DNA from 3 places in the Corynebacterium suedekumii genome. Region 2 is predicted to be linked to each of the others. Evidence: riboswitches for the same ligand, from Rfam matches in the RefSeq annotation. Region 2 holds a riboswitch; each other region holds the start of a gene.
What was found. Region 2 has a riboswitch for thiamine pyrophosphate ahead of QP029_RS00865 (SDR family oxidoreductase). Riboswitches for the same ligand answer to the same signal wherever they lie in the genome.

Region 1 (7,610 bases), 880 kb from region 2:
TGAGAGGTTCCACCCGTGACCACTGCCACCACACCGCAGGCCGACGCCACCAACGCCTGGGAGGGTTTCCAGGACGGCCCCTGGCTCGAGTCCATCGACGTCCGCGACTTCATCGCCCGCAACTTCACCCCCTACACCGGGGACGCCTCGTTCCTGGCCGGGCCGACCGAGAAGACCCTGCGCACCTGGCAGCACCTGGAGGACAACTACCTGTCGGTGGAGCGCCAGCGCCGGGTGTTCGACGTGGACACCGACACCCCGGCCGACATCGACGCCTTCGGCCCCGGCTTCATCTCCGACGACGATGACGTCATCGTCGGCCTGCAGACGGACACCCCCCTCAAGCGCGCGATGATGCCCTACGGCGGCTGGCGCATGGTGGAGACCGCGATCCGCGAGTCGGGCCGGGAGCCGAACGAGGACATGAAGAAGATCTTCACCCGTTACCGCAAGACCCACAACGACGCGGTCTTCGACATCTACACCCCGCGCATCCGGGCCGCCCGCTCCTCCCACATCATCACCGGCCTGCCCGACGCCTACGGCCGCGGCCGCATCATCGGCGACTACCGCCGTGTCGCCCTCTACGGCGTCGACCGCCTCATCGCCGACAAGGAGGCCGCGAAGCACGCCGCCGGCCCCCAGGGTTTCTCCGAGCACTGGGCCCGCTTCCGCGAGGAGCATGCCGAGCAGATCAAGGCACTGAAGAAGCTCAAGGCGATGGCCGCCGACTACGGCTTCGACATCTCCGGCCCGGCCACCACCGCCCAGGAGGCCGTGCAGTGGACCTACTTCGGCTACCTCGGTGCCGTGAAGTCCCAGGACGGCGCCGCCATGTCCTTCGGCCGCCTGTCCTCCTTCTTCGACATCTACATCGAGCGTGATCTGCAGGCCGGCCGCATCGACGAGTCCTTCGCCCAGGAGCTCATCGACGCCCTGGTGATCAAGCTGCGCATCGTCCGCTTCCTGCGCACCGAGGACTACGACCAGATCTTCTCCGGCGACCCCTACTGGGCCACCTGGTCCGACGCCGGCTTCATGTCCGACGGCCGCCCCCAGGTGACCAAGACGTCCTTCCGCCTGCTGCAGACCCTGCGCAACCTGGGCCCCGCCCCGGAGCCGAACATCACCATCTTCTGGGACGATCAGCTGCCGGAGGGCTACAAGGAGTTCTGCGCCGCCATCTCCATCGAGACCTCGTCCATCCAGTACGAGTCGGACAAGCAGATCCGCGAGCGCTGGGGCGACGACTCCGCCATCGCCTGTTGTGTCTCGCCCATGGCCGTGGGCAAGCAGATGCAGTTCTTCGGCGCCCGCGTCAACGCCGCCAAGTCCCTGCTCTACGCCATCAACGGCGGCCGCGACGAGATGACCGGCAAGCAGATCACCAGGGAAGGCCAGTTCACCCCCATCGAGGGCGACGGACCGCTCGACTTCGACGAGGTGTGGACCAAGTACGAGGAGATGCTCGACTGGGTCGTCGGCACCTACGTCGAGGCGCTCAACATCATCCACTGGTGCCACGACAAGTACGCCTACGAGGCCATCGAGATGGCCCTGCACGACTCGGACATCGTCCGCTCCATGGGCTGCGGCATCGCCGGTCTGTCCATCGTCGCCGACTCCCTGTCCGCCATCAGGTACGCCAAGGTCACCCCCGTGCGCGACGACTCGGGGCTCATCGTCGACTACATCACCGAGGGTGAGTTCCCCACCTACGGCAACGACGACGACCGGGCCGACGACATCGCCGCCACCATCGTCCACACCGTCATGGCCAAGATCAAGGAGATCCCTATGTACCGGGACGCCATCCCGACCCAGTCGGTGCTGACGATCACCTCCAACGTGGTCTACGGCAAGGCCACCGGAAACTTCCCCTCCGGCCACCGCGCGGGTACCCCCTTCGCCCCGGGCGCAAACCCGGAGAACGGCGCCGACAACCACGGCATGGTCGCCTCCATGCTCTCGGTGGGCAAGCTCGACTACCACGACGCCCTCGACGGCATCTCCCTGACCAACACCATCACCCCGTCCGGACTCGGCCGCACGAAGGACGAGCAGGTGACCAACCTGGTCGGCATCCTCGACGCCGGCTTCATCATGGACGAGAACTGACCCACCCCAAACCCCGGAACCAACCCCGAATCACCCGAGGAGCACATCACATGTCCACCAAGACCTTCGACGAGCGCATGGCCGACATGAAGGCCAACCGCACCGCCCACAACATGGAGTCCGGTCTCTACCACGCCAACATCAACGTCCTCGACCAGTCGACGCTGGAGGATGCGATGGAGCACCCGGAGAACTACCCCAATCTCACGGTGCGGGTGTCCGGCTACGCCGTCAACTTCGTCAAACTGACCAGGGAACAGCAGGCCGACGTCATCTCCCGTACCTTCCACCACGGGGCGTAGATGGCCTCCACTGACGGCATCACCGGCGTCGTCCAGCTGACCCCGGAACTCGGCGAACGGGTCCGGGGTGTGGCCGGCGGCATCGGTGGCACCGCCGAAGACCTCACCCGCCCGGAGCTCATGGCGGCCCGCCACACCGGTGACGTCGCCCTGGTGCACTCCTGGGAGATGGTCACCGCCGTCGACGGCCCCGGCACCCGGATGACGCTGTTCCTCTCCGGCTGCCCGCTGCGCTGCCAGTTCTGCCACAACCCGGACACGATGGAGATGCGCACCGGCACCCTCGAGAAGGTCGAGGACGTGGTCACACGCATCCGCCGCTACAAGCGGGTCTTCGGCGCCTCCGGCGGCGGACTGACCATCTCCGGCGGCGAGCCGTTGTTCCAGATCGCCTTCACCCGTCGGGTGCTGCAGGAGGTCCATGACGCCGGCATCCACACCGCGATCGACACCTCCGGCTATCTCGGGGCCCGGCTCACGGATGAGGACCTGGCCAACATCGACCTGGTCCTGCTGGACATCAAGTCCGGCGACGAGGAGACCTACACGGAGGTCACGACCCGGGAGCTGCAGCCGACGATCGACTTCGGCGACCGGCTCGCCGCCGCCGGCAAGCCGGTGTGGGTGCGCTTTGTCCTCGTCCCCGGGTTGACCGACGCGACGGAGAACGTGGAGAGTGTCGCGGACATCGTCGCCCGCTGGCCCAACGTCGAACGAGTGGAGGTCCTGCCCTTCCACAACATGGGCGCGGACAAGTGGCGTGAGCTGGGAATGAACTACCGGCTCGCCGACACGAAGCCGCCGACGGCGGAGTCCCTGGCCGCCACCCGCGATATCTTCCGCTCGCGGGGGATCACCACCTACTGACCCGCGTTCTGCTACTGTCTGCCGTTACGACATGGGGTGCGCGCTTCGACAGCGCGCTGAGATCACACCCATTGAACCTGCTCTAGCTTGTACTAGCGAAGGGATTGTCATGGCAGTTTTCCGTGCGCTCAGCGCACTCCGGGAGGCGACTCCCCTGGTCCAGTGTCTGACCAATTCGGTGGTCATGGAGACCACCGCCAATGTCCTCCTCGCCGCCGGCGCCTCGCCCGCGATGGTGGACACGCTCGAGGAATCCGCGGAGTTCGCGGCGATAGCCAGCGGTGTCCTCATCAACGCGGGCACCCCCTCCGCCGAGCGCTACGCCGGGATGCGGGAAGCCGTGCGCGGGGCCACCGCGGCCGGCACCCCCTGGGTCGTCGATCCCGTCGGTGCCGGCGGGCTGGCACACCGCACGCGGTTCCTGCTCTCGCTTGTCGACGCCTCCCCCACCGCCGTCCGCGGCAACGCCTCGGAGATCACGGCCCTGGCCGGCCTGGGGGCCGGCGGGCGGGGCGTGGATGCCACCGAGACCGTGGCCGACGCGCTGCCCGCCGCCCGGGCACTGGTCGAGCAGACCGGTGGGGTCGTTGCCGTGTCCGGCGACGTCGACGCTCCCTCGGGGCGCTGACGGCCGCCTACCTCTCCGTCGAGGGTGTCGACGACCATGACGCGGTGCTGGCCGCCCACGCCCATGTCGGCGCCGCCGGGCAGCTCGCCGCCCACCGGTCCAACGGACCGGGCAGCTTCGCGGTCGCCTGGCTCGACGCCCTCGCCGAGGTCGACGATGCCCGGATCGCCGAGCTGGTCAGCGTGGAGGAGGCATGAGCGGAGCAATGGGCACGGTGGACTGGAGCCTGTACCTGGTCACCGACCCCGTGCTCGGCGGCGGGCCGGACCGCGTCGTCGACATCGCCACCCGGGCAGTGGCCGGCGGGGCGACCGTGGTCCAGCTGCGCGACAAACACGCCACCGACGCCGAGGTCGAGGCGACCGCGGCGGCCCTGCTCGATGCGGTGGACGTGCCGGTGTTCCTCAATGACCGCGTCGAGGTGGCCCGCCGACTGCGCTGCCACCTGCACATCGGCCAGATCGACATCCCCTTCCCCCGGGCCCGGGCGCTCCTGCGGGATGACCAGATGATCGGCCTGTCCGTCGGCTCGGACACCGAACTCGACGCCGTCATCGCCCTCGATGGCCGGGGCCCGGACGTCATCGGCATCGGCCCCGCCTTCGACACCACCACCAAGGCCAACGCCCCGGCCGGCCTCGGGGTCGAGCGCGTTCACGCCCTCGCCGACCGGGCCCGCACCGCCGACCTGCCCTCCGTGGCCATCGGCGGCATCGACGCCGACCGGGCCGGACTGTTCACCGACACCGCCGTCGACGGCATCTGTGTCGTCTCCGCCATCATGGCCGCCGCCGATCCCGCCGCGGCTGCCAGGGACCTCAAGGAGGCCTACACCCGATGATCCCCCGCATTCTCTCCATTGCCGGCACCGATCCCACCGGCGGGGCCGGCATCCAGGCCGACCTCAAGTCCATCACCGCCGCCGGCGGCTACGGCATGAGTGCGGTCACCGCGCTGGTGTCCCAGAACACCCGGGGTGTCCGCGCCGTCCACACCCCGCCGCGGGAGTTCCTCGCCGAACAGCTGGCGGCCGTGTTCGAGGACGTGGCCGTCGACGCGGTGAAGATCGGCATGCTCGGCGACGCCGACACCGTCGCCGTCGTCACCGATGCGCTGGCCGCCTACGGTGGCACCATTCCGGTGGTGCTCGACCCCGTCATGGTCGCCAGCTCCGGCGACCGGCTCCTCGACGAGAACGCCGAACAGGCCGTCCGCGAGCTGGTCCACCGCGTCGACGTGGTCACCCCCAACCTCCGGGAACTGGCCGTGCTCACCGGGCAGAAGACGGCACAGGACTTCGAGTCCGCCGCGACCCAGGCCGTTGACCTCGCCCGGCACTTTGACGTCACCGTGATTGTCAAAGGTGGCCACCTGACCGGACCCGTCGCCGACAACGCCGTCGTACACCCGGACGGGCAGGTCCACCGGGTGCCCAGCCCGCGGATCGACACGACCAACACCCACGGCACCGGCTGTTCCCTCTCCTCCGCCCTGGCCACCCGGCTGGCGCTCGGCGAACCTGTCGAACGGGCCCTGGCATGGGCCACCCGCTGGCTCCATGAGGCGATCACCCACGCCGATGACTTGAACGTCGGTGACGGCAACGGACCCGTCGATCACGGGCACCGCGCCCGACGCCTCGAACGGGCCGCGTCCACGCGACCCTGGCCGCATCTGCGCGGCGACATGCCCACCACCCCGGCACCCGTTCCGCGGCTGACCCCCGCCGGGCCACACACCGCCGCACTGTGGGAACGCACCGGCCAGGTGTGGGCCGAGATCATGGCGCTGCCGTTCATCCGGGGGCTGCGCGACGGTTCGCTGCGGAACGCCGACTTCGCCTTCTACCTTGACCAGGACGCCCAGTACCCCAGCAGGTACTCCCGCGCGCTGGCGCTACTGTCCGCCGCGGCCCCGGATCATGAGGGCCAGGTCGCGTGGACCGCTGGCGCCCTCGAATGCGTCGTCGTCGAGGCGGAACTGCACCGCGACTGGCTCAACGGACAGGAACTGGCGGTGAGCTCCCCGTCGCCGGTGACGATGGCCTACACCGACTTCCTCATCGCATCCGTCGCGGTGGAGGACTACGTCGTGGGCACCGCCGCCGTGCTGCCCTGCTACTGGCTCTACGCCGAAATCGGGCTCGACCTGGCGGCCGACAATCATCCGGGGCACCCGTACCACGCCTGGCTCAGCACCTACGCGGGGGAGGATTTCCTCGCCGGGGCACAGGCCGCCATCCAACGGGTGGAAACCGCCCTCGACCAGGCGTCGCCGTTGCAGCGGGAGGCGGCCACCCGGGCCTACCTCACCGCGTGCGTCCATGAGCGGGAGTTCTTCGACCAGGCCGACCGGGCCTGGTGACGGGCAGGTCACCCGTCGGCGTCGTTGCGGAAGATGGCCACGAGGAAGTCAGAGTCCGCCGTGAACGGGTGCAGATCCCAGGACTCGAAGACGTTCTCCAGCTCCAGGCCGACGCGCTCGGCGGTGGCGATGAAGTCGTCGAAGCCCCACCCGCGGCCCGCGCCGAATCCGACGACGAAACGCCCGTCCGCGGCGAGTGAGCCGGCGATGTTGCGCAGGGCGGCCTCCCGGCCCTCCGGGGCGAGGAAGCCCATGACGTTGCCGGCACTGACGGCCACATCGACGTCGCTGACCGGGACGGGGTCGACGGACAGGTCCCCGACCTCCCACCGGGCGTCCGGGTGGTCGCGCCGGGCATGCTCGATGAGGACCGGGTCGATGTCGGTGCCCACGACGTCATGGCCGCGGGCGGTGAGGTAACCGCCGAGGCGGCCGGTGCCGCAGCCGGCGTCGAGGATGCGTGCGGCGCGGGGCGAGAGGGCGTCGACAAGCCGGGCCTCGCCGTCGATGTCCTCCCCCTGCTCCGCCATCATCCTCCATCGGCGGGCATAGTTCTCCGAGTGGGCGGGATTGGCGGCGGTGACTTCTTTCCAGGTGGGCATGCCTTCAGTTTATGCTGATGGGGTTCCCTTCCCGGCCACCCAGGAGTCAGACCATCGTGCAGACACCGTTCGACCGCACCCGTCCCTCCCGGCCGAAACGACCGGAGCCACGCACCACCTCGCGGATCTCGGTACCGGTCGAGCGGGCCATCGACCACTGCCGGGTGGTCACCGACGGCCGGCGACGCCCCGGCGAGTACACGCTGTCCTCGGCACTGGCGGAGGTGCGGGAAGCCGACAACGGGTTCGTGTGGCTCGGGTTGTGCGAACCAGATGAGACGCAGATGGCCAAGGTCGCCGCGGAGTTCGGGATCCACGACCTCATCGTCGAGGACGCCGTCACCGCCCACCAGCGACCGAAGGTGGAGCGGTATGACGACCAGCTCTTCCTCGTCGTCCGCTCCGTCCGCTACGACGCGGAGGCCTCCGAACAGAATTCCCGGGAGATCATCTCCACCGGTGAGGTGCAGATGCTCGTCGGCCCCGACTTCATCATCACCATCCGCCACGGCGCCGATCTTCCCGAACTGTCCACGGTCCTCGACGACAACCCCACCCTCATCGCCATGGGGCCAGCCGCGCTCGCCTGGCGGGTCGCCGACCACCTCGTCGACGAGTACGGCCGCATCGCCGTCGCCCTGGAGGAGGTCGTGGACTCCCTCGAGGAGCGCGTATTCACCCCCGGCACCCGCTTCACCATCGAGGAGATCTACCTGTACAAACGAGAGA
Region 2 (7,610 bases):
CACTGGAGACGGTCCGGTCACTGGTGCAGGCTGGCCTGCTGCCGGCCTCACTGCCGGCGGTCGCCCGCCTCGAACGTGTGCAGCGCGGGGAACTGCCCTCGGCCTGACGGCCCGCCTAGAGGCGGTGCCGCTGCTCCGGGACGCCGGGGGCCTCGATGACGCGGAGGATCGTTCCGCCCGGTTCCGCGCGCACCTGCCAGGCCACGGGCTGATCGGTGTCCGGCAGGAACCTGTCCAGGGAGTCCGCCGGGATGCTGTCGAGCGGGACTGATCCCAGGCCCTCGGTGGGCGTGCGGGAGAAGACGGTCGGGAACTGGCCGACGCCGACGGTGACCTGCAGGGTCTCGGCGCCGACGGCGCCGCGGAACTCGACGCCACCGTAGACCGGGCGGTCGTCGAGACGCGGCTCCAGGGCCGTCGGGGTGCGGGCGGTGAGGGTCTGCACATCGATGCCGGTGGTGGGCCGGTTGTCCAGGCGCAGGGCGGCGATGATCTCATCGACAACTGCCGACTGGTCGGTGATGTCGAAGAACGTGCCCGGCAGGGTGCCGTCGCCGAGGATCTGGGGACGCAGCTCACGACCGTCCACCGTGGAGTTGAACTGCAGCACGGGCAGTTTTCGGGGGTTGGCGGACTCCAGCGGCTGGAAGCTGGAGTGTCCCGGATCGATCCACACCGACTCGTAGGCGGCGTTGATGCCGATCGTCGCGGCATCCTCCCGGAGCTGCGCCATCGTGGTGGCGAAGTCGAGGGTCACCTCGTGGCCGTTGAAGGTGGTCTTCTGCAGCGAATCGATGCGCTGTTCCCACTGCCATTCCCGTTCGGGGTAGGTCTCCAGGCGGGCGCGGTAGACGGAGTCCCCCTCGACGACCTCGATGAGTGAGCCGCCGGCGTTGACGTCCGTCTTCAGCTGCGAGCGGAACACCCGCTCCGAACCGCCGTCGGTCAGCTGGTCGGCGATGTCGAGGGACTGGGCGTGCAGGTCCGTCAGGTTCGCCACCGGCGGGGCGGGGAGGGTACCGGACGCCACCGCGGTGGTCTCACCGATCCCACCTGCCCCGTTCTGCGGGGACGGCGTGTCCGGGGAGGCCTGGTACAGCCACATCGTCATGAATCCGGCGGCGACGAGCGAGGGGACCAGCGCGGAGAGGAAGGACTCGAGGCGCCGGGTTCCCTTGGACACCCGCCACACGAGGACGAGGGCGGCGATCATCGCCACTGCTGCCCCGACCACCCGCGGGGTCTGCCCCAGCGCGTCCCAGGCAGCGAAGCCGAGGCCGGCGACCATGACCACGGCCGAGGCGTTCTTGAGATTCCATCCGCGCATGCCCACCACTGTATCGGCACCGAACTCCCCACCTGCCCCGCCGACGACACATAAGATGGCGCTCATGTTGAGTCGTCTCGACGATCCGCTCACACCGGACCGTCCACTCATCGTCATTCTCGGCGATGACACGGACGAGGAGGACCATGACCTCCTCTTCCCGGCACTCCGCGCGCGTGGGGTGTCGGTCATCCGGGTGCATCCACATGACATCGTCACCAGGATGGACCCGGACGAGGTGAGCTTCAGCGTCGGCCCCCTGGAGCTCCACCCCGACCTCGTCGTCGGCTGGGTCCTCGATGACCTCCTGGTGCCGGGCATGTCCTACCTCGACGTGTTCGCGCGGCTCGGGGTGCCGGTGATCAACGACGCGATGACGCTGTTCCGCGCGCAGAACAAGTTCCTCGACTCCACTCTGCTCAGCGACGGTGGTGCGCTGCGCTACCCCGTCATCACCGGGCGCGACGACACCGCCCTGCAGGACTGGCTCGAGGATCTCGACGCCCCCGCCGTGGTGAAGCCGCTGGTGGGGCACGGGGGCCGCGGCGTCGAGAAGCTTGCCGACGCCGCCGACGCCCCCGCCCTGCTCGCCCGGCTGCGGGAGCGGGACGAGGGCTACTACGTCGTACCCTGGATCGACAATCCGGGCCGCGACATCCGCGTCTACACCGTCAACCACCACCCCGTGTTCGCCATGTACCGCTACGCCCCGCCCGGGAAGTGGATCACCAACATCCTCGCCGGCGGCCACCTCGCCCCCTGCCCGCTCACCCCGGAGCTGTCCGAGTTGGCGGCGCGTGCCTCCCGGGCGGCGGGCACGCTCATCGGCGGCATCGACATTGGCGAGAACCGGGCCACCGGCGAACTGGTGGTCTACGAGGTCAACTCGTGTCCCACCTGCGAACCACCGGTGATCGAGGCGGTCGCGGACTTCCTCGCCGCGGCCGCCGTGGACCTGGAGCAGGCCCGGGCGACCTGGCGGCCCGCCCGCGTCCACACTGATCCCCCGCCTGACCCGGAGCTGTTCCACGCCAGCAAGCGGGACCGGATCCGGCCCGACTAGTCCTTGACCAGGCCACCGTCGACGACCAGGTTCTGGCCGGTGACGGATCGCGCCCACGGGGAGGCGAAGAACAGGATGGCGTCGGCGAATTCCTCCGGAGTGGTCACCGACTGCAACGGGGTGCCCTCGGCGATGAGGTCGAAGACCGCGTCCGGACATTCCCTTCGCCAGTGCTAACTGGATCAGGTTCGACGGGTGTGTTCTCAGCTGCTCCGATGGGCGGGCAGCACCCCGTGTCACGAGACCGTCACCTTAGCAAGCGTCAGGCGTTGCGGACCTTGAAGGCGGCGATCACGGCGACGATGCCGAAGACGATGCCGTAGATCGCGGCGACCCAGATGAACGCCCCGAGGGCGACGGCCGGGTTGGTCCACAGGGCGACGGCGATGGCGATCGCGGCGAGGATGTTGATGATGCCGAGCGCGATACCCCAGCCCCCGAGCTGGCGGTCACCGAGCTCGAGGACGCCCCGGATGAACAGGCCGGCGACGAGGAACCAGAGGATGATGAGGGTGCCGGCCACCGCGGCTGTCAGCGGGTAGATGATCGCGCCGATACCGATGAGGACGGCGGCGATACCACCGGCGAGCGTCCACCCCCAGCCACTGACATCGTGATTCTTCTCCTTGAAGGCGAAAGAGCAGGCGGTGAGACCGTCGAGGATGAGCCAGAATCCGATGAACAGGACGACCATCGTGGCGAGGATGGTGGCGCTGGTCAGGGGTGCGATGAGGAGCAGAACGCCGAGGATGATACCGAGGATGCCGCGGATGAGCAGGGCGGTGAAGCCGGCGGAACGGAGGGCGCCGAGGCGCCCGGAATCAGTGGTGGTCATGGAAAAACTCCTGAAAAATATGGTGACTATGAGGTACGCGACCAATAGTAATACCTATACTTGGGAGTTTCCTGTGTGCCGGGGGCCGGTCACACCAGCTCAGCCAGCAGCTCCTCCGACCGCGCCCGCCCCGCGGGATCACTCATCCCGCCGGTGACCAGCACGTCGCCCAGTCCGCGCAGGTGCTTCTCGACGTCCCGCGGGGTCCCCCACACCGCCATCGCCAGGGTCTCCGCCATCCGGCGTCGTTCCTTCTCCGTGGGCGTCGGCAGCTCATCGACCGGGCGCAGCGCCTCGAACACGCCGGTCGTGCGGGCGTGAGCCTGCGCAAAGGCCTCCGGCAGGAGGAGGTCGCGGGCGGCGTCCGTCGTGTCGGCGACGGCGACGTTGAGGGAGTGGATGACCTGCGGGGCGTCGATACGCCCGGGGCGGAAATTGCGCCGGTAGAGGTCGGCGGCGTCCGCCTGGTTGGGGCCGCCGAGGATGACGCCGAGGCCGAGTTCGGCGGCGAGCAGGACGGAGCGGAAACCGGCGAGCAGCCACACCGGGGTGTCCGTGGTCAGGTGGCCGAGCATCTCCCGCAGGTCCTCCGGGTAGCGGGCCTTCAGCTCGGCCGCATCCCCCTGCCGCAGGGACGCGCGGACCGCGGCGGTGAAGCCGACGGAGGAGCCGATGCCGGCGTCGACACGCCCGGGGTACAGGGCCTCGAGGGTGGTGATCTGCTCGGCGACGATGAGCGGTTGGTGCGCCGGCAGCATGATCCCGGCGGTGCCCACCCGGATCCGGCTGGTGGCCGCGCCGACGGCGGTGGCGAGCATCGCCGGCTGGGTGCCGGGGATGCCGGGGACGCCGTGGTGTTCGGCGACGAAGAAGCCTGCGAAGCCGAGGGCTTCGACGTGGCGGGCGTGGTCGAGCACACCCTGCAGGACGTCGGCGGTGGAGGAGATGGTGGCGGTGCCGGTGGCGGTACTGGTGGCGTTGGCCCGGTCGAGAACGGAGAGGCGCATGCCGTCCAGGATATGGGTACTCTGGGCGCTCACATCAGACATGACTAATGCGTGACAGGAGGACCACCATGCATGACCCCCGTTCCCTCTACCCCACCATCGAGCCACCCGAGCAGCGCCAGCCCCACCCCGGCCTGGACAAGGAGATGGAGCCGAAGGCCGACATCGGCCTGGACAGCTACGTCGGCCACGGCCGCCTCCAGGGGCGCAAGGCCCTGATCACCGGCGGCGACTCCGGCATCGGGTCCGCCGTCGCCGTCGCCTACGCCCGGGAGGGCGCGGACGTGGCCATCTCCTACCTCCCCGAGGAGCAGGCGGACGCCGACCGCGTCATCGAGGCCATCGAGGCCGCCGGCCAGAAGGCTCTCGCCCTGCCGGGTGACCTGTGCGAGCTGGCGCAGTGCGAGAAGATCGTCCGCGACACCGTCGAGGCGTTCGGCGGGCTGGACATCCTGGTCAACAACGCCAGCCGCCAGATCTGGCACGACGGCATCGAGAACATCCCCGACGAGGATTTCGACGCCACCATGAAGTCCAACATCTACAGCGCCTACCGGGTGACCAAGGCGGCGATCCCGCACCTGCAGCCGGGTTCGGCGATCATCTTCACCAGCTCCATCCAGGCCTACGAGCCCTCGGCGACGCTGCTGGACTACGCCATGACCAAGGCCGCGATGAACAACCTGTCCAAGGGGCTGGCCACCCAGCTGACCCCGAAGGGCATCCGGGTCAACGCCGTCGCTCCGGGCCCGATCTGGACCCCGCTGCAGCCGAGCTACGGCCAGCCGATGGACAAGCTCACCGAGTTCGGCCAGCAGGCACCGGTCGGCCGGGCCGGTCAGCCCGCCGAGCTCGCCGGGGCGTACGTGTTCCTCGCCTCCGACGAGGCCTCCTACGTCATGGGCGAGACGCTCGCCGTCACCGGCGGCACCCCCACCCCGTAACGCGGGCGGTTACCAGGAGCTGGTCTCGTCGGCGTTGCCGGCCTTCCACGTCTCCCACGGGATGTTCCAGTCGCCCAGGCCGTCATAGCCGGACAGGGTCCCGCCGATGGTGTTCTTCACCACGACGGGGTCGCCGCGCTTGACGGTGTTCTGGAACCAGGCGGCAGCCTCCGTGGTCACGTTGATGCAGCCGTGGGAGACGTTGGAGTAGCCCTGCTGCCCCACCGACCAGGGGGCGGCGTGGACGTAGATGCCGGAGTAGGACATCTGGGTGGCGTAGTCCACGGCGGTCTTGTAGCCGCCGTCCTCGTAGGCCAGGCCGAAGGTGGTCGAGTCCATGACCAGCGACTGGTGTTCGTCGCCGATGATGTAGGTGCCGTTGGGGGTGGGCCAGCGGTTCGCACCGAGGGAGACGGGGATACTGCGCAGGACCTCGCCGTTGCGGGACACGGTCATGGTCTTGGTGTTGTCGTCGACGACGGTGATCACCTCGTCGCCGATGGTGAAGTTCGTCGCGTTGTCCGACTCACCGTAGACGCCGCCGCCCAGGTCCTGTCCGTAGATGTCGGCCTCGACGCTGACCTTCGTGCCCGGCTCCCAGTACTCCGCCGGGCGCCAGCGGACCTCGGAGTTGTTGAGCCAGAAGAACGCACCCTCGACCTTCGGTTCGGTGGTGATGGTGATGGCGTCCTGGGCGGCCTGGCGGTCCGTGATCACCGAGGAGAAGCGGAACGCGATGGTCTGTGCGACACCGACCTCCGCGCCCTCGACCGGCGAAAGGTACACAGAGGCGGTGGCCGCGGGGGTGGACGTGGCGAACGTCGCCGTCGACGTCTCCCCGTTCCGGTCTGTCGCTTCGAGTGTGTAGGTGCGGTTGTAGCCGAGCACCTCCGCGGTCGCCCACGACTTCTTGTCCGCGGACAACTCCGCCTCCACGACCTTGCCGTTCTCGTTGGTCATGGTCACCTCGGACAGCCCCTCACCCTGCGAGGTCACCGTCACCGGCTCGGCCGGGTTCACATCCTCCGCGCCGTCCTTGACGGACAGCTCCGGCGGCAGGTCCTGCTCCTGCGTCGCTTCGGCGGCGTGGTCGGCGCTTTCCGACGCCTCCCCCTCCCGCTCGATCGTGCACGCCGTGAGCATGCACGCCCCGAGCACCATCGCCGTCGCCCCTGCCATCATCCGCCGCACGGCGGAAACACTCTTCTTCAACGCGCAAAACTCCATAACCCGGCACAACCACTCGACCAATTCGCCCCACCATAACGCCTGAGAAGGACATGAGGACAGACCAATCGCCGACCTCACACCCGCGTCGCCCACCCCCGGATGGTCATCCCTTCCGGATTCTCCCGGCATTTACGCACGCTGACCTGGCGATTTTACTACGTAAGCCGCATGCTGTTATATTTTTCTTCGTTGCCAGCACGGCCCCGACCGGGACCGGAACGGATGACACCAGCGCCATTAGCTCAATTGGTAGAGCAACTGACTCTTAATCAGTGGGTTCGGGGTTCGAGTCCCTGATGGCGCACCATACACCCCCGGTGACCTGCACAGACAGGCGCCGGGGGTTCTGCGTTGCGCTGACCCGGATCTACAGCAACGACACGACACCCATGACGGTGAGCACCACGGCGACGATGTAGCCGGCGAGCTTGACCATGAGCTCCTGGCGGGTGCGCATCCACTCGAAGGCGCGGCCGAAGGGGCTGTGCGGGTAGGCGCGGACCATGCCGACGAAGATCGCGGAGATGGCAGGCAGGCTGAGCGCGAGGCTGGCGTAGACGACGAGGCCGACATAACGGACGACGGCCGGATAGTCGCCGGCGGAGAGGAATCCGAGGCCCGCGAAGAAGGGCACGGAGGTGGCGGACTGGACCACGCCGAGAATGAAGCCGACACCGATGGTCTTCAGCGACGGGGTTTGCAGAGGCCCGAGCAACCGGCCGATGAGCGCATTGTCCCCCTTGCCGCCGCCGCGGAGGGTGAGCACGAGGGAGAGCACGCCCGTGGCGATGAGGAGGATGCCGAAGACGGGGGATTCCAGCGCCCGCTGGACCAGGTCGCCGAGGCCGTCGAAGACGACCATGGTGACCACCGAGAGCAGGAACACCCCGAGCCAGTCGCCGAACACGAGCAGGGTGGCGATGCGCCGGTAGGGCGCGGTCCGCGGCAGCATGACGCCGAGTGCGACGATCACCCCGATGAGGAGGACGTTGAGCGAATCGAGCAGCGCGAAGGAGACGGCGTGGAGCATGGGCACCACTCTAGGCTGACGTCAATACCGTCCCTGCCGCCACGCCCACGTGGATGCGGCGGCGCCGACGACGGCGAGCAGGCCCGTCAGCCAGGTGGCGTCGTAGGCCTCCCCGTCGCTGAGCGGCAGGTACATGGTCGGGTGGAACTCCACGGGTGCGTAGCCGGCGAGGGC
Region 3 (7,610 bases), 1.2 Mb from region 2:
GCGCAGCGGGTCGACGCGTTTCTTCGCCGAGCGCAGGCCCTTGGAGGCGAGCTTGACCTTGCCCACGCGCAGGACGTCGGTCATCTTGTCGGCGTCGATGTCGTAGCTCATCGTCGCGTGGTGCAGGACGGCACCGCGGCGGCGTTTCTGGGCGGCGCCGCCGATCTTGCCGCCGTCGGAGGTGATGTCGTTGATGGGTTCGTACCAGGCGTTGACGCCCTGCTTCCGCAGGGCGGCGAGCACCCACTGGTCGAGGTACTCGTAGGAGGCCTCGTAGCTGAGGCCGGCGACCATGGACTCGGGGACGTAGAGGGAGTAGGTCACGCAGTTGCCGCCCTCCATGAACATCGCCCCGCCGCCGGAGATCCGGCGGACGACGGTGATGCCGTGCTTCTCGACGCCCGCCGGGTCCACCTCGTTGACGTAGGACTGGTAGGAGCCGATGACGGTCGCCCTGTCCTCCCACTCCCAGAACCGCAGCGTCGGGCCGCGCTGTCCGGCGGCGACCTGGTTGAGCAGGACCTCGTCGAGGGCGACATTGACCGGGGTGGGCAGGGGACCGGGGTGGATGATCTCCCAGGCGTGGTCGGTGAAGTCGGTCGCGCCGGACACGGCGCGTTTGACCGCGACGGCGACGTCGTGGGTGCTGAAGCCGTGGAGGGCGAGGTCCTCGTGGCGGGAGAGGGCGGCGTCGATACGCTGCTGCAGATCCAGCGTGGTCTCGCGTATCGACGCCCCCGTCAGCGCCGGTCCGATACTCCCGTACGCCTCATCCGGCTCCAGGAAGAAGTCACCGGAGATCTGCGCCGCGGTGATGGTGTCCTGCTCGGTGGTGACGTCCGCGACGACGAGTTTGCCGCCGGGGACCTTGATCTCGAAGTGGTGCTGCTGCATAACCGTCGAGGATACGCGGTGTAGAACTGGTGGCATGACCCCTGTGAACCCGCCCTTTCCCCACCTGGTCCAGCTGGCCGGGCAGGACGAGACCCTCGTGTGCGGACCCGACGGGTGCGCCGCACCGGAGCCGTCGCCGGTGGAGAACACCGCCGACGTAGACTGATCCTCCATGTACGACCTGTCCACGGTGCTCTTCGCCCTCGGGCTGACCGTGTTCGCCGGTCTGTCCACGGGTATCGGCGGCGCCATCGCGGTGGCCAAGCGCAACCCCGGTGACCGATTCATGGCCGGAGCGCTGGGCTTTTCCGCCGGCGTCATGCTCTACGTCTCCTTCCTGGAGATCCTGCCCAAGGGATTCGAGGAACTCACGGCGGTGTGGGGTGAGCAGCTCGGCGCGTGGGGCGCGGTGGGCTCCTTCTTCTTCGGCATCGCCGTCATCGCGGTGATCGACCGCCTGGTGCCGGGGCCCATCAACCCGCACGAACGCGGCATCGGCGCCGATCCGTACCTGGACGCCCAGCGGCTGCGGCTGATGAAGATGGGCGCGTTCACCGCGGTGGCCATCGCCATCCACAACTTCCCCGAGGGCTTCGCCACCTTCATCGCCGGGCTGGAGGACCCGCAGGTGGCCGTGGCCGTGGCGATCGCCATCGCCATCCACAACATCCCCGAGGGCGTGGCCGTGGCCGTACCCATCCGGGAGGCCACCGGATCGCGGACGAAGGCGTTCGGATGGTCCCTGCTCACCGGCCTGGCGGAGCCCGCGGGCGCGCTCATCGGCTTCCTGCTGTTCATGCCGCTGCTCGGCCCGGTGGCCCTGGGTATCGCGTTCGCGGCCGTCGCCGGCGTCATGGTGTTCATCTGCCTCGACGAGCTGCTGCCCACCGCGCAGGCCACCGGCCGCCACCACACCGCCGTCTACGGCCTCATCGCCGGTATGGCGGTCATGGCTGTCTCCCTGCTGCTGCTGACCTGACCCACCGGTCGACACCGTAGGCGGCGACCGCCACCACGACGAGCAGCGGCAGCGTCCACCACGGCGCCCACGTCAGCTCCCAGGCGATGACCGCCGCGAACAGCGGCGACTGCTGCATGACCGCCAGCACCCCGGCGGCACCGATGAGGGCGAAGACGGCCACCAGCCCGGGGTCCACCCCGACCAGCACACCCACCAGCCCGCCGAGGGCGGCACCGACGGCGAGTGCCGGGGTGAGCGTGCCACCCACCGCGCCCGAACCGAGGGAGAACGCGGTGAGCAACGGCTTGGCCACCAGCAGGGCGAGAAAGACCCAGGCGGGGGAGTCCGCGTCGAAGGCGGTGCGGACGATGAGCTCGCCGTTGCCGGTGACCCCGGGCAGGACGAAGGAGACCGCGACGACACCGGCGGTGGCCACTCCGACGGTCAGCGGCAGCCACGCCGGGGACGACACCCCGTGGCGCTGGACGAGACCGACGAGGGCGAGGAACCCACGGCCTGCGACAACCGTGAGGGGAACGGCGGCCGCGAGCCAGGCGAGGGTGGTCACGTCGAAGGCGACCTCGGGAAACCGGTAGATCGGGCGGATGCCCATGATGAGCCAGGCGGTGACCGTCGCGATCGCGGACATGAGGGCGGCCACCGCCACCGAGCGCCAGGTCCGCCGACCGGGCAGGACCTCCACGGCGAAGAGCAGGCCGGCCAGCGGGACGTTGTACACCGCGGCCAGGCCCGCGCCGGCGGCCGCGCCGATGAGCAGCCGGCGGGCCTCCACCGGCACGGTGAACCGGCGGGCCAGGGCGTCGAGGACGGCGGCCGACGCCTGGCGGGGCGCCTGCTCCCGGCCGAGGGACACGCCGGACCCGACGGCCAGGATCTGCAGCAGGGCATCCGCGACGGTGCGGCGCAACGGCAGCCGGTCATCGGTGAGCAGGGTGTCCTCGACCCCGCGGACCGGGCCGTGCCGGCGCAGCAGCCACCAGCCGGCGCCGGCGAGCACACCGCCGAGCCCCGCCGCGACGACGGGGTGGATGACCTCGAGCCCGCCGGCCAGGAGCTGGATCCGGTGGATGAGCCAGGCCAGCGCCCCACCGATGAGCCCGGCAATGATGCCGCCGAGGACGGTGAGGAGCAGGATCCGGGCGAGCACGCCCGTGATCCTACTGCTCGTGGTGGACCGAGTCGACGGCCTTGCGGCCGGTCATCTTCTTCACGCCCATGACGATGCCGGCGACGATGACACCCCAGATGAGTCCGACGATGAGGGAGAAGAAGGTGTTGACGAGCCACCCGAGGAACCCGCCGCCGGCCGCGACCTCGAGGCCGTGGATGAAGTCGTACGGCCAGGTGATCCCGAACTCCTCGAGACCGACGACGATGATGTGGCCACCGACCCACAGCATGGCGAAGGTGCCGATGACGGAGATGGCGGTGAGGATCTTCGGCATGGCGGCGACCAGGCCGCGGCCGAAGGCCTCACCCCTGCCGGTCTCCACCATGTGCAGGCCGACGTCATCCATCTTCACCAGCAGGGCGACGGCACCGTAGACCAGGGCGGTGATGCCGATGGCCACGACGACGAGGACGGCTGCGCGGAAGAGCATCGGCTGATCGGCGATCTCGTTGAGCGAGATGACCATGATCTCCGCCGACAGGATGAGGTCCGTGGTGATGGCACCCTTGACCAGCTTGTCCTCCGCCTCCTTGGCGTTGACCTGGTCCTTGACCGGCGTCTTCTCCTCCGCGTGGCCGTCGTGGGGCAGGACCTTGTGCAGGATCTTCTCCGCACCCTCGAAGCACAGGTACGTACCGCCGACCATGAGGATCGGGGTGAGCGCCCACGGGGCGATCCACGACAGCAGCAGCGCGATCGGCAGGATGATGACGAGCTTGTTGAACAACGAGCCCTTGGTGATCCGCCAGATCATCGGCAGCTCCCGGGTCGGGTTCACGCCCGCGACGTACCGGGGGGTCACCGCAGCGTCATCCACGACGACGCCGGCCGCCTTCATGGACGTCTTGCCGGCGGCCGCGGCGACGTCGTCGATGCTGGCGGCGGCGCTCCGGGCGATGAGGGCGACGTCGTCAAGCAGGGCAATGAGGCCACCGGCCATGGCGGAACCTTTCGTTGGACGGGTGCTGGGGGGGAGCAGGGGGTCGTACTGAACAGTGAAATACTACGCCCGGCGGTAGGTGTGCGCACCTAGACTTGGCCGACATGAGAATCGCGATCATCGGAGCCGGCGCGGTCGGCGGCTGGTTCGGCGGACGCCTCGTGGAGACGGGACACGACGTCGTGTTCATCGCCCGCGGCGAGACCCTCACCGTCCTGCGCGACCGGGGCATCACCCTCAACGATGCCCCGCCCGTCCCCGTTCCGGCCGTCCCTGCCCTGTCCGAGGCAGGCGAGGTCGACCTGGTGCTGCTCGCCGTCAAGGCGACCACGGAGACGGACCTGACGGGGATGCTCGCCGGGCTGGGGGAGGGCGTACCCGTGGCGGTGACCCAGAACTCGGTCGAGGTGCCGCAACTGGTCGCCGACGTCGTGGGCACGGAACGCACCTGGCCCGGCGTCGTGCGCGGCTACTTCCACCACACCGGTCCCGGTGCGGTCGAGTTCCACGGCGGCCCCATCTCCTACACCTACGGCACCTGGGACGGCAGCGACGATCCACGGGTGGACGAGTTCGGCGCGGCCTTGACCGCGGCCGGGGTGGAGGCGGTGATCCGGGACGACATCTTCGTCGGTGTGTGGGCCAAGGCCATGTTCGTCGTCTCCACCGGCGCCCTCGGGGCACTGACCGGGGCACCGCTGGGTCAGTTGCGCACCCGTTACCGGGACTCGCTGGCCGCGATGATGACGGAGATCCACCACACCGCCCTGGCCCACGGCGTCCCGCTGGAACCCACCGCGGTGGCCGACACCCTCGCCTTCGCCGACCGCATGCCCGCTATGGCCACCAGCTCCATGCACCGCGACCTGGTCTCCGGAGCCCCGGCGGGGGAGACCGAGCTCGACGCTCAGGTGGGTGCGGTCTGCCGGATGGGCGATGCTGTGGGCGTGGACACCCGCCTGCACGATCTCCTGCTGACGGTGCTGGAACAGCGCGGAGAGCAGACACCCCTGGGGTAGCCTGAGTGGCATGACCGCCTCCGCCACCGCCCGCGTCCGCTGCGAGAAGCCAGGGCGGTACGCCAGGTCACTGGCCGCCCGCTTCGCGCACGCCGCCCACACCGACTGGGACGACGACCTGGGCCGCGGCCACCTCATGTTCACCTGGGGCCACGACGCCGAGGTGGACATGATCGCCGGCGACGGGATCCTCCTGCTCCATCTGGAGTGCGCCGCCGACGACGTCAACCAGCTCGAGGCCATGGTGGGCACCGGGGTGGTGGAGCTGGCCGAGGGCTTCGGGGCGGAGAGCATCGAGGTGGAGTGGAAACGCGCCGGGGGAGAGCCGGGCACCCGATGGGTGGGCCCGAGATCCACCCCTGCTGCGGGTGGGCTAGACTGACCGGCGCACATTGACACCACGGGTGCCCGGTGAAACTCCGGGCTGAGACGCCGTCCACGGCGAACCGTCGAACCTGATCCGGTTAGTACCGGCGCTAGGGAGACATACTGTGACCACTGATTCCTCGCGCGCCTCCTGGCGCGTCATCGACATCATCATCGCCTCCGTCCTGGGTGTGGCCTGCGGCCTCATCTTCTGGCTGTGGAACTCCATCGGCTATGCCTGGTTCACCGCCATGGACGCACTCACCCCCGGCTTCGGCGGCCTCGCCGTGGGGATCTGGCTCATCGGCGGCGTCCTCGGCGGGCTGGTGATCCGCAAACCGGGCGCCGCCCTGTTCGTCGAACTGCTCGCCGCGATCGTCTCCGCCCTGCTGGGTAACCAGTGGGGGATCGAGACGATGTACTCCGGCCTGGCCCAGGGCCTCGGCGCCGAGCTCGTCTTCGCCGCCTTCGGCTACCGCCGCTTCACCCTCCCGGTGGCCATGCTCGCCGGCGTCGGCGCGGCCGTGGGGGCGTTCATCCTCGAGCTGTTCACCAGCGCCAACCTGGCCAAGTCGCTGACCTTCAACTCCATCTACCTCACCTGCCTGGTCATCTCCAGCGCGATCCTCGCCGGCCTGCTCGGTCACTGGCTGGTCAGGGCACTGGCCGCGACCGGTGCCCTCGACCGTTTCGCCGCCGGCCGAAAGCGCGTGTGATGGCTCCGCTCGTCGAGGCCCGCGGCCTCGGCTGGCGGCACGCCTCCCGCATCCACCCGGCACTGTCCGGCATCGACCTCACCGTCCGGCGCGGCGAGCGGATCCTGCTCACCGGCGACTCCGGGGCAGGCAAGTCCACCCTGCTGGCCGCCCTGGCCGGCTTGCTCGGTGACGAGGAGGACGGCGACCAGGCCGGCACCCTCACCGTCCGCGGCACCGTCGGCATGGTCCTGCAGGACCCCGACTCCCAGGTCATCTCCTCCCGCATCGGCGACGACGTCGCCTTCGGCTGCGAGAACCTCCGTGTCCCCCGCGACGAGATCTGGCCCCGGGTCCGCCGCGCCCTCGATCTGGTCGGACTGGACCTGCCGCTCGACCATCCCACCCGGTACCTCTCCGGCGGGCAGAAGCAGCGGCTGGCGCTGGCCGGCGTCATCGCCATGGGTGCCGAACTCATCCTCCTCGACGAGCCCACCGCCAACCTCGACCCGGCCGGACAGACCGAGATCGTCGAGGCCGTCGAGGCCGTGGTGGCCGAGACCGGAGCCGCCCTCATCGTCGTGGAACACCGCCCGCACCTGTGGCGGGCGATGATGGACCGGTTCCTGCGCCTGGAGTCCGGCACGACCGGCACGGCCGGCACGGCCGGTGGCTCCGGTGGCGGGGGCAGTGCCCGCCTTGTGGAGACCACCGCCGACGACCTGCCGTCGCTGCCGGTGCTGCCCGCCGCCCCCGGCGTCCCCGCCGGGACGCGTTCCCTGGTCGAGGCCCGTGAGCTGCAGACCATCTGGGGCCCACCCCGGACCCTGGACCTGCCCGCCGGATGCTCGACCGTGCTCACCGGGCCCAACGGCGCCGGCAAGTCCACCCTGGCTCTGACCCTGGCCGGACTCCTGCCCCCGGAGGGCGGTCGACTGCACTACGCCGAGGACCTGCGCCAGGGACTGCGGAAGGCGCCCCACGCCTGGACCTCCCGGCAGCTGGCCGACCGCATCGGCTACGTCTTCCAGGACCCCGAGCACCAGTTCGTCGCCCGGACGGTCGGCGAGGAGATGGCGGTGTCCGGAGGTGACCCGGATCGGATCGACGAGCTCATGACCCGCCTGCGGCTGGCGCATCTCGCCGAGGCCAACCCCTTCACCCTCTCCGGCGGGGAGAAACGCCGCCTGTCCGTGGCCACCGCCCTGGTCAACGCGCCGACACTGGTGGTCCTCGACGAACCGACCTTCGGCCAGGACCCCGGCACCTTCACCGAACTGGTCGGCCTGGTCCGGCAGCTCACCGCCGACGGGGTGACGGTCCTGTCCATCACCCACGACGAGGCCTACCGCCACGCCCTCGGCGATCATGAGGTGGTGATCCGGTGAACCTCCTGCGCGACATCAACCCCGTCACCCGCATCCTCGGGCTCATCCTGCTGACCACCCCGCTGCTGCTGTCGGTCGACGTCGTCTCCGCCGGGGTGGCCCTGGCCTTCACCGTCCTCGTCGCCCCCTTCTGCGGCGTCAGCTGGGGCCGGCTG

Region 1: linked by a shared signal. The riboswitch ahead of thiM (hydroxyethylthiazole kinase) and the one ahead of QP029_RS00865 (SDR family oxidoreductase) in region 2 are both predicted to bind thiamine pyrophosphate.
Region 3: linked by a shared signal. The riboswitch ahead of QP029_RS09030 (ECF transporter S component) and the one ahead of QP029_RS00865 (SDR family oxidoreductase) in region 2 are both predicted to bind thiamine pyrophosphate.

The regions. Positions count from the first base shown of each region.
Region 1 covers NZ_CP126970.1:2,157,378-2,164,987, reverse strand. Annotated here, with positions in the region: gene QP029_RS10850 (pyruvate formate lyase family protein) at 16-2,118, shown strand; gene grcA2 (autonomous glycyl radical cofactor GrcA2) at 2,169-2,420, shown strand; gene pflA (pyruvate formate-lyase-activating protein) at 2,421-3,287, shown strand; TPP riboswitch at 3,310-3,409, shown strand; partial or broken gene thiM (hydroxyethylthiazole kinase) at 3,391-4,112, shown strand; partial or broken gene QP029_RS10825 (bifunctional hydroxymethylpyrimidine kinase/phosphomethylpyrimidine kinase) at 4,121-6,279, shown strand; gene QP029_RS10820 (class I SAM-dependent methyltransferase) at 6,288-6,881, opposite strand; gene corA (magnesium/cobalt transporter CorA) at 6,893-7,610, shown strand, end outside.
Region 2 covers NZ_CP126970.1:175,193-182,802, forward strand. Annotated here, with positions in the region: gene QP029_RS00850 (hypothetical protein) at 1-107, shown strand, start outside; gene QP029_RS00855 (hypothetical protein) at 116-1,327, opposite strand; gene QP029_RS00860 (ATP-grasp domain-containing protein) at 1,392-2,390, shown strand; partial or broken gene QP029_RS00865 (SDR family oxidoreductase) at 2,387-2,545, opposite strand; TPP riboswitch at 2,532-2,634, opposite strand; gene QP029_RS00870 (DUF308 domain-containing protein) at 2,653-3,225, opposite strand; gene QP029_RS00875 (MsnO8 family LLM class oxidoreductase) at 3,315-4,232, opposite strand; gene QP029_RS00880 (SDR family oxidoreductase) at 4,301-5,176, shown strand; gene QP029_RS00885 (L,D-transpeptidase) at 5,186-6,358, opposite strand; tRNA gene QP029_RS00890 (tRNA-Lys) at 6,638-6,713, shown strand; gene QP029_RS00895 (hypothetical protein) at 6,774-7,436, opposite strand; gene QP029_RS00900 (hypothetical protein) at 7,458-7,610, opposite strand, start outside.
Region 3 covers NZ_CP126970.1:1,786,640-1,794,249, forward strand. Annotated here, with positions in the region: gene lplB (lipoate-protein ligase small subunit) at 1-894, opposite strand, end outside; gene QP029_RS09000 (hypothetical protein) at 929-1,060, shown strand; gene zupT (zinc transporter ZupT) at 1,067-1,873, shown strand; gene QP029_RS09010 (chloride channel protein) at 1,842-3,023, opposite strand; gene QP029_RS09015 (DUF808 domain-containing protein) at 3,034-3,987, opposite strand; gene QP029_RS09020 (2-dehydropantoate 2-reductase) at 4,092-5,006, shown strand; gene QP029_RS09025 (DUF2218 domain-containing protein) at 5,017-5,388, shown strand; TPP riboswitch at 5,397-5,506, shown strand; gene QP029_RS09030 (ECF transporter S component) at 5,498-6,088, shown strand; gene QP029_RS09035 (ABC transporter ATP-binding protein) at 6,088-7,455, shown strand; gene QP029_RS09040 (energy-coupling factor transporter transmembrane component T family protein) at 7,452-7,610, shown strand, end outside.